DNA from 3 places in the Salmonella sp. FC25216 genome. Region 3 is predicted to be linked to each of the others. Evidence: predicted binding sites of a transcription regulator. Region 3 holds the regulator's gene; each other region holds the start of a gene.
The links. The regulator LexA, encoded in region 3, represses DNA repair genes until DNA is damaged. The targets are predictions, from matches to a motif close to TNCTGTATGTACATACAGNA.
Positions count from the first base shown of each region.

Region 1: the regulator LexA is predicted to act here: its motif matches at 2,025-2,044, upstream of umuD (translesion error-prone DNA polymerase V autoproteolytic subunit).
Region 2: the regulator LexA is predicted to act here: its motif matches at 1,658-1,677, upstream of AC3G3F_RS17385 (metal-dependent hydrolase).

Region 1 is NZ_JBDGON010000012.1:105,248-108,742, forward strand. It holds gene AC3G3F_RS20340 (hypothetical protein) at 1-56, opposite strand, end outside; gene AC3G3F_RS20345 (plasmid partitioning/stability family protein) at 143-787, opposite strand; gene parM (plasmid segregation protein ParM domain-containing protein) at 790-1,758, opposite strand; gene umuD (translesion error-prone DNA polymerase V autoproteolytic subunit) at 2,061-2,489, shown strand; gene AC3G3F_RS20360 (Y-family DNA polymerase) at 2,489-3,495, shown strand, end outside.
Region 2 is NZ_JBDGON010000008.1:166,898-170,392, reverse strand. It holds gene tcyP (cystine/sulfocysteine:cation symporter) at 1-919, opposite strand, end outside; gene AC3G3F_RS17385 (metal-dependent hydrolase) at 1,056-1,655, opposite strand; gene hxpB (hexitol phosphatase HxpB) at 1,793-2,461, opposite strand; gene AC3G3F_RS17375 (YniB family protein) at 2,610-3,146, shown strand; gene AC3G3F_RS17370 (fructosamine kinase family protein) at 3,204-3,495, opposite strand, start outside.
Region 3 is NZ_JBDGON010000001.1:698,258-701,752, forward strand. It holds gene dinF (MATE family efflux transporter DinF) at 1-972, opposite strand, end outside; gene lexA (transcriptional repressor LexA) at 1,146-1,754, opposite strand; gene AC3G3F_RS03215 (diacylglycerol kinase) at 1,863-2,231, opposite strand; gene plsB (glycerol-3-phosphate 1-O-acyltransferase PlsB) at 2,402-3,495, shown strand, end outside.

The DNA.
Region 1 (3,495 bases), on a different contig from region 3:
CGAGCCAGCTTGAGGAATTGTCGGATTTGCTTACCATACTCCCTGAGATCGGTCATCAGAATGCCTCCGTTAATCCCTGCATATCGGGAAGTTCACTATTTTTCCACATCACCGTCCTGGTGATTTTCACAGGCATACGCCATTAAAATAATTTTTTCATATTCGCCCGCGCGACGCTGATTTCAGGAGAGGACTCCGGCCCGGTACTTTTTACCTCTCCGGGCAGGGGCATACTCAGCCCCCTCTCCTTAAATAATCCCGTAGCCAGGTGCTGCAGGGCATCCAGGGTGGCAGGAGGCTCCGGCATGCTGGCGAGCAACCGGGGAAATCGTTGATCGAGCTCATGAAGTACACAACCTGCGATCATCAGACTGCGCAGAAGTGTCATACGTTGCCGGTCAGAAGCATCATCCAGCAGAGGGAGTACCAGGCTGGCGCACACATCATCCTCCAGTTGCAGTATCAACCGACGGCGCTGAGACGTGCCGGTATATCTGCCCGGAATCCATGGATACACCTTTCCCTCTCCTGAAACATCAGTCTCTCCGGTTCCCCGCAGTAATGCCAGTATACCGGCAAACTGCGATGGCGTAATTGTGCCTGCAAACATAGCGCCCAACATTGGCGGCAGACGGACATCAATCCGGTAAAGAACCGATCCAGCCACGGACGCGACGCGAATAAACTCTCCGCGTAATGGGCGGGACACTGACTCAATAGTGGCCAGGGCACGCATATCCGTATGATCATCATGATTCAGGTAGAGAAAGAAATTTCCGGCAGACACAATCAGTCCTCGTGTTTGAAGAGCGCTATCTCCCGCGCCAGTGCCAGCTGAGGATCTTTGATAACCTCGATCCGGTCGGCGGCAAGCGGCCAGGCGCGACGAACGCTTTCTTCGATGAGCGGAGCACCACCACCTGTAAGCAGAACACGGTTCACGTTACGGAAGCGTGTAAGTTCACTCACCACTCTGGCTCCCAGCGCTCCGATAGCCTCTTCTATTTTGTCAGTGACATATCCAATTCTGGTCGAATCATTAATGATGCTGTGAAGAAATGCACGATCTTTTCGTTCCCGAATGACCCTGTCAGCAATCAGCGGACTGGTTTCACTTTCCGCAGCACGCAGGGCTCCCTGCGCAGCCTGAGTGACAACAGATACCCCAATGGTCGGGTTCCCATGGATGGCGCTGATATCTTCAAATTGTCCCACGATCACCCCCGCATCCAGCGTTGTTCCTCCGAGGTCAATGATCAACGTTGACTCTCCTGGGCCGGGCTTAATTTCAGCCAGGCGGGAGAACGCCGCCGGCAATGACTCAGGCATAACACTGACGTCTTTGATTGTAAACGTTACTCCCTTGTTGAGAGAAATATCGCGCATCAGGTTAGCTTTTTTGCGGCTGATATTTTCCTCATTTTTCTGGCAGTCCTGGTCGTAATACTCACTCAGTGGCAGCGTTACTGTCAGCGATACATCCTGCGGGCTCAGGCCACAGTTCAGTAACGCGTGATGTACCGCCAGTAAATTGAGATCGCCGTACTGGTATTCCACGTTTGTGGTTGATACCGCTTCCCGGCTGACCGCATCCCAGGTGTATTTCAGGCCGGAGACCATGTAATTGAATACCGGACCGCCGAAATCCACTTTCCAGCCGTGGCGAAACGAGTTAGGTGAAACGGACGTCTTCAGAATATCGTTTTCAAACCAGGCAAGCTTAACGTTAGTGGAACCATCGTCACAGAAAATGTTAATCATTTTGATTTCCTTAAAATCACCACGTTGGTCATATAATAAAGTAGTGAACCACAAAAGGCAACATAAAAACATCATTTTGGGTATTTATAAGAAGCCAAAAAAGATATTTAGATGATTATTTACTTTTAAAATCATCAAAATGACACTTTTCGTAGTTCAATTAACTGTGTGCTACAGCCAGTGTGAATTTTTCCTGAGTCAAGACAGAAGGTTATATGCAATCTGAAAGATTCATGTTGAAACCCGGGGAAAATACTCAATAATACTGTATATAAAAACAGTAAAAATAAGGAGTGCATATGCTTCGTCTTTATTCGGCGGCATCAACCGCTGAGCCTTTTTCCGCCCCACTGTTTCTGGAGCGGTGCCAGGCAGGTTTTCCTTCGCCGGCAGCGGACTACACAGAATCTGAACTGGATCTGAACGAGTATTGTATTCAGCGTCGCAGTTCAACTTACTTTGTCAGAGCCATCGGCAACTCTATGCGGGATATGGGTCTGCACAGCGGCGATCTGCTGATTGTGGACAAGGCAGAACGTCCTCAGCACGGCGACATCGTGATCGCGGAAATTGACGGAGAGTTCACGGTCAAAAAGCTGCTGTTGACGCCACGACCGGGGTTACAGGCGATGAACCCGGACTACCCTACCCTTTGGCCAGATCCCGATAACCTGCAGATATTTGGGGTCGTTACGGCATTCGTACATAAGACACGGGGACGGGACTGATGTACGCCCTGGCTGACGTCAACAGCTTCTACGCGAGCTGCGAGAAAGTATTTCGTCCCGATTTGCGAAACAAACCGGTTGTCGTTCTGTCCAATAATGATGGTTGTGTAATCGCCCGCAGCCCCGAAGCAAAACGGCTGGGCATAAAAATGGGGGTACCGTGGTTCCAGCTGAAGATGACACAATTCCCGGAGCCGGTCATCGCGTTCTCAAGCAATTACGAGCTCTATGCGTCTATGTCGAACAGGGTAATGTCTCATCTCGAGGAACTGGCGCCGCGCGTGGAGCAGTATTCTATTGATGAAATGTTTCTTGACGTGAGTGGTATTGACAGTTGCATTGACTTTGAAGACTTTGGCCGACAGTTGCGTGAACACGTCCGGAACGGGACCGGCCTGACTATCGGCGTGGGCATGGGGCCAACCAAAACGCTGGCAAAAAGCGCGCAGTGGGCATCGAAGGAATGGCCACAATTTGGTGGCGTACTGGCATTAACAACGGGTAACCCCCGACGCACGACAAAACTGCTCTCGCTCCAGCCGGTCGAGGAAATCTGGGGAGTTGGTCGCAGGATATCCAGGAAACTGAGCACAATGGGTATAACCACTGCACTGCAGCTGGCCCGCGCGAATCCGGCCTTCATCCGGAAAAATTTTAATGTTGTGCTGGAGAGAACGGTCCGCGAACTCAATGGTGTAAGCTGTATATCACTGGAAGAAGCCCCCTCACCAAAACAGCAGATAATCTGCAGCCGGAGTTTTGGTGAACGTGTCACAACTTACGAAGCGCTACGTCAGGCCATCTGCCAGCATGCAGAGCGAGCGGCCGAGAAACTACGTGGTGAACGCCAGTTCTGCCGGCATATTGCTGTCTTCGTTAAAACATCACCTTTTGCCGTCAACGAGGCGTATTACGCCAATGTGGCCAGCGAAAAACTACTCCTGCCTACCCGAGACACCCGGGACATTATCAGCGCCGCAGTAAAGGCCCTGGACAGTATCTGGCT
Region 2 (3,495 bases), on a different contig from region 3:
GGCTGGTAAAGGCAAATGTCAGCACCGGCCATACCTTGCGGAAATATTTCAGCGGGCTAATCCCGTTCACGCCCAATAGTATGCCGTGAACCACAAACATTATCGCCAGACCAAGATATGACGCTACCACGAAGCTTCCAAGCTTAATGATGTCCTGCAGGTTAGAGCCGGCAACCACTTTAGTCATCAGCGCCAGTACGCCGTAAGGCGTAAGTTGCATCACCAGACGCACCAGCTTCATCACCCAGCTTTGCAGGGTATCGATAGCAACAAGCACGCGCTCGCCTTTTGGCGCATCATCTTTCAGCAGTTTGAGCGCGGCAACGCCCAGAAACGCGGCGAAAATCACCACGCTGATAATAGACGTAGGGTTTGCGCCAGTCAGATCCGCAAACGGGTTTTTCGGCACAAAAGAGAGCACCAGTTGCGGCATGCTGAGATCGGCCACTTTGCCGACATAACTCGTCTCAATGGCATTCAGACGCGCGGTTTCCGCGCCGCCCTGAACCAGTCCTTCCGCCGTCAATCCGAACAGGTTGGTTACCAGCACGCCCACCAGCGCCGCGATAAGGGTAGTAAATAGCAGCGTGCCAATAGTCAGAAAACTGATTTTTCCCAATTGAGAGGCATTATGCAGTCGTGCCACGGCGCTTAAAATAGAGGCGAATACCAGCGGCATCACAATCATTTGCAGCAATTGCACATAACCGTTGCCGACAATATTGAACCACTGAATGGAGTCTTTTAACACCTGACTGTCAGCGCCATAAATGGTGTGCAGGGCCAGACCAAAGATCACGCCCATCACAAGGCCGACAAGTACTTTTTTAGCCAGACTCCACTGTTTATGACGGGCCTGCGCCAGTACAAACAGCAGAATGACGAACACCGCAATGTTCGCGATTAATGGAAAATTCATCCCCGTTCTCCTGATTTTTTTATTATGAAGCGCTGTGTTTTAGCGATTCTGTTGGCGCAAGATTAGCAGAACTGTGAGCTGGCTCTTATATTCAAATGGAATGGTTTATGCCAAAAATGACTTTGGCGTTGATTTACTAATCAATCTGGTGATTTATAAAACGATTGAACTGCATTTGCAGGATAGTGATCATCTGCGAAGACCAGCGTATGGCACTATTTTCCGGAATCGACTGCGGCATCCACACCGCCCAGGCAAACAACGCCATACATAAAAATCGCTCCAGTTGATTGCCTTTGCGCGGCGCCAGAATAGGCAGGCGGAAACGCCAGCGGCACGGCCACAGTAAGGGAACGCCCGCGGGCGTGAGCATATCCGCGACGATATGGCTTAAATAGCCGAGTACCATGCCTTGCAGCGCATCCGCCGGGATAATCCACGTATCCGGTACCTTGAGATAAAAGGTCGCCAGTAGGGCAAAGACCGCCAGCAGGCTATGGGTAAACCCCCGGTGACCGAATGCTCGGGCGATCGGTTTCGATACCCATTTCAGGCGCTGACCCAGAAAAGATTTGGGGTGGTCGATATCCGGCAGCAGGCAGGTCAAAATAGCCGAAGGAATAATATGCCACCAGTCGCCCTGCGCAAGGACAGGCGTTAACTCGGCATTCTTGGCGAAAACCGCGCTGGCTATAGAAAAAAGAAGATGTCCTTCCGCCGTCATGATAAAACCCACCAAACTGTCAATTCATACAGTATAGGGTTTTTATACAGTAGGCGGAAGTGGTGACGTTGTAACTCTTTGTCTCTGTCAAAGCCGCTTGCCACCTGGCTCAGCGGCTAATCGACGGTTGACTTCGTTTCGGAAACATCTTAACCGAGTAGATGCGTCGCCGTCAGCCCCGTCAGCGAGTTAAGTTTGACATTCGCCAGCGCAAAGCGCGGATCGTGCTGGCTCTCTTCTGCCGGCACTACAATAGCGCGCATTCGTGCCGCCTTTGCCGCGATTAAACCATTCACCGAGTCCTCCAGCGCCACGCAGGTTAATGGATCAACGCCTAATTTGGCCGCACAATCCAGATAGACCTGTGGGTGCGGTTTGCTGTAGGGCAATTTTTCCGCAGAAGCCAGTGCGTCAAAACTGTCGCGTAGTTCAAACATGGTGAGCACTTTTTCCAGCATATGTAGCGGCGATGCCGAGGCCAGCCCTACTAATAGCCCCTGCGCTTTGCACAGCGCCACGGCCTCACGCACGCCCGGCAAAAGAGGGCGTGTCTCTTCGATAAGCGTAATCGCGCGGGCAATAACACGGTTTGTCACTTCCTGGCGATCGGGGCCGTTCCACGGTTGCTGCGCAAACCAGAGGTCCACAACCATATCAATGCGTAGCCCAAGCGTGTCGGGCATCTCATGGCGTCGAGTAATATCTACGCCTAAACTTGCTATCACATCCAGTTCAGCGCGATCCCAGAGCGGTTCGGAATCGATCAGTAGTCCATCCATATCGAAAATTGCCGCAAGAATTTGACGCGGGGTTGACATCACAACCTCTCCTGTTGAGATTAAAAAATAACGGATTAAGCGTTCATTATGACTATGTTCTTAGTATATCGCCCTTAAAGATCAGGCGAAAATGGGAATCAACAGGTAGACTTAGGCCAAAACGACGCGTCTTTATCAAGGGGAACTCATGACGTATCAACAAGCTGGACGCATTGCAATCCTAAAAAGAGTTGTAGGGTGGGTTATTTTTATTCCAGCGCTGCTTTCTACTCTCATTTCAGTCCTTAAATTTATGTATGCGCACAGTGAAAAGCAGGAGGGGATAAATGCGGTAATGCTGGATTTTACCCACGTAATGATAGACATGATGCGCGTGAATACACCGTTTCTGAATGTTTTTTGGTACAACTCGCCGACGCCAAATTTTCAGGGAAGCCTGAATATCGGTTTCTGGCTGATTTTTATCCTGATTTTTGTCGGGCTGGCGATGCAGGATTCCGGCGCCAGAATGAGCCGCCAGTCGCGTTTTTTACGTGAAGGCGTGGAAGATCAGTTGATTCTGGAAAAAGCAAAAGGCGCGGAAGGGTTAACGCGTGAGCAGATAGAGTCACGTATCGTGGTGCCGCACCATACCATCTTTTTACAGTTTTTCCCGCTCTATATTTTGCCAGTCATTATTATCGTGCTCGGCTACTTTTTCTTTTCTTTATTAGGTTTCATGTAATCTGAAAAATGCCGGATAGCGTGTGGTATGCGAAGCGTATCCGGCATAGATCCGTACCTATACCGCAAGCAACCGATCCATCGCTTTTTGCGCAATGACCAGTTGTTGACCGCCAAACAGCCTTGCCCGATTAAGCAGGGTGTAGAGCTGGTAAATCGGCTGCCTGTCGAGAAAATCCAGCGGTAACGGCGAAACGGACTGATAGCCGTCATAAATCTGCGGTGGCTGATCGGTATGCAGCGGCAGCATTGCCAGATCACATTCTCTGTCGCCCCAATAGCAGGCTGGATCAAAGATATAGGGGCCGTCAGGGCCAAGCGCGCAGTTCGCTGACCATAGATCGCCATGC
Region 3 (3,495 bases):
CAACAAGGCCACAATTCCTGACTGGCGACACGCCGCTCGCCAGACATCCAGTAGCTTGCTACCGTCACGCGCGCCGTAAGCCTGACCGGAGTGCGCTTCTACCGCATAAGCAAAGCCGTCCAGCGCATAGGCCGTAAAGGTGAGTAATGTCATCAGTACTGCATTTACCGCGATAATATCGCTGCCCAGCCGCGCGCCTGACACCGTGATTGCGCCAAAACAAAGCTGAAGGAGCAATGAGCGCAGCATGATATCGCGATTGAGCGCCAAAAGACGGCGCACGTTGCCGCGCCAGGCCTGTTTTAGCATATCCAGCGACACGCCGCGGAGATGGAGAACTTTACGCACCATCATGAAGCCGATCAGTAACGTGGCATATTCTGCGATGACCGTCGCCAGGGCGGCACCCTGCACGTTCATATGAAGCCCCATCACCAGCCACAGGTCGAGCGTGATGTTGAGGATATTGCCCACGACCAACAAGATAACGGGTGCCCGCGCATACTGGACGCCTAACAGCCAACCGAGCAGCACCAGATTCGCCAGTGACGCGGGAGCGCTTAGCCAACGAATTTCAAGGAATTGTCTCGCCTGTACCAGGACAGCGTCGTTCCCGCCGACAATATGTAAAGCCAGCTCGATAAGCGGCGTGCGAAATAGCACAATCATCACGCCAGCGCCCAGCGCCAGTAACAACGGCTGAATGAGCGCCCGGGCTAACGCCAGTGGATTTTTGGCGCCAAATGCCTGCGCCGTTAGCCCAGTAGTACTCATACGTAGAAATAGCAGCAGCATGAAAAGAAAGCTGGTGGCAGTCGCTCCCACCGCCACACCGCCCAGATAAACCGGGCTGTCCAGATGACCAATCACCGCCGTATCGACCAGTCCCAGTAAGGGAACGGTGATGTTAGAAAAAATCATCGGCAACGCAAGACGCCAGAGAGCTTTATCAGAAGAGGTAAAAAACGGCATGGAGAAAAGCCTGACAAGGAGTTAAACGAAACGTGCTCATTGCCGGATGGCAGCGTAACACCTTATCCGGCCTACAAATTAATCATTTCAGCAACTGCATTCCCGTAGGCCTGATAAGCACAGCGCCATCAGGACAAGATTGCCGGATGGCGGCGTACAAGGAGATTAAGAGATTACAACCATTCCCCGTTGCGAATAACACCTACCGCCAGCCCTTCAATCGTAAAGCTTTGCTCGCGCAGATCCACCACTATCGGTGTAAACTCGCTGTTTTCCGGCAGCAGCTCCACTTTATTGCCCTGCTTTTTCAGGCGTTTTACTGTCACTTCATCGTCAATGCGAGCGACAACCACCTGGCCATTGCGCACGTCCTGCGTTTTATGTACCGCCAGCAAATCCCCATCCATAATACCGATGTCTTTCATCGACATACCGCTCACGCGCAGCAGGAAATCGGCGCTGGGTTTGAATAAAGAAGGATCGACCTGATAATGGCCTTCAATATGCTGCTGCGCCAGAAGCGGCTCGCCCGCCGCGACACGCCCGACAAGCGGTAATCCGTCCTCTTCTTCCTGTAACAGACGGATGCCTCGCGATGCGCCGGAAACGATTTCAAGCACCCCTTTGCGCGCCAGCGCTTTAAGGTGTTCTTCCGCAGCGTTTGGGGAACGGAACCCCAAACGCTGCGCGATTTCCGCACGCGTCGGTGGCATACCTGTCTGGCTGATGTGATCCCGAATGAGATCAAACACCTCTTGTTGCCTGGCCGTTAACGCTTTCATTCCGCCCCCTGGGTGTATATACAGTCATGCTGTGAGTATATACAGTTAAAGGTGATTTTGGAACCACAAACGGCGCAAAAAACAAGAGATTTATAAAATTTGGAACCTTTATCGAAAATGTGACCATAACAGGATGCCCCAGGTCATCAGGGCAACGAAAATAGACAGCAGTACCGCAGCCGATCCCATATCTTTCGCGCGGCCGGAAAGCTCATGGTATTCAGAACCAATGCGATCAACGACCGCTTCAATAGCGCTGTTGAGGATTTCAACAATCATGATAAGTAAAACGGAACCTATCAATAACACACGGGTAATCGCATCCACATCCAGCCAGCAGGCGATGACGACGCCCAGCAATACCGCGAGGCTTTCCTGGCGAAACGCAGCTTCGTGAGTCCATGCGGCGCGAAATCCTTTCCAGGAATACCCTGCCGCTTTGATAATTCTGGTAAATCCAGTGGTATTATTGGCCATCAAAAGAACCTTTTTACATTATTAACGTCAATGACATTATACGGTTGCCCCGCACGATTCGGACTACCGTAACGCAGCGCGAAGTATGACGGGATACAACAGAAATTCGCTAAACTTTCTGATATCCTTGCAGCGCATTTGCATTATTAACCAGAGGCTTTACATCGTTTATGTCCGGCTGGCCACGAATTTACTACAAATTACTGAATTTACCATTAAGCATACTGGTAAAAAGCAAGTCTATTCCGGCGGAACCCGCTCAGGAATTGGGACTCGATACTTCTCGTCCCATTATGTATGTCTTGCCATACAACTCAAAAGCGGACTTACTGACGCTGCGCGCTCAATGTCTGGCGCACGATCTCCCGGATCCGCTGGAGCCGCTGGAGATCGACGGCGCGCTGTTGCCGCGCTATGTATTTATTCACGGCGGACCGCGCGTCTTTACGTATTACACGCCAAAAGAAGAGTCGGTGAAACTTTTTCACGATTATCTCGATCTGCATCGTAGTAATCCGGCTTTGGACGTGCAGATGGTGCCCGTTTCCGTGATGTTTGGCCGCGCGCCGGGTCGTGAAAAGGGAGAAGAGAACCCGCCTCTACGTATGATGAACGGCGTACAGAAATTTTTTGCCATCTCCTGGCTGGGTCGCGATAGCTTTGTCCGATTCTCGCCGTCCGTCTCATTACGTCGCATGGCTGATGAACACGGCACCGATAAAATCATCGCACAGAAACTGGCGCGCGTGGCGCGTATGCACTTTGCTCGCCAGCGCCTGGCGGCTGTTGGCCCACGCCTGCCCGCCCGTCAGGATCTATTTAACAAACTGCTGGCCTCGAAAGCTATCGCCCGCGCGGTAGAAGACGAAGCGCGCAGTAAGAAAATCTCTCATGAAAAAGCGCAGCAAAACGCCATTGCGCTGATGGAAGAGATCGCGGCGAACTTCTCTTACGAGATGATTCGTTTGACCGACAGGATTTTGGGGTTTACCTGGAACCGGCTTTACCAGGGGATTAACGTGCATAACGCCGAGCGCGTACGCCAACTGGCGCACGACGGGCATGAAATCGTCTATGTGCCCTGTCACCGCAGCCATATGGACTATTTGCTCCTTTCTTATGTGCTGTACCATCAGGGACTGGTTCCGCCGCATATTGCCGCCGGTATCAACCTTAACTTCTGGCCCGCTGGCCCGATTTTCCGCCGTCTGGGCGCGTTCTTTATTCGTCGCACCTTTAAGGGGAATAAACTCTATTCCACCGT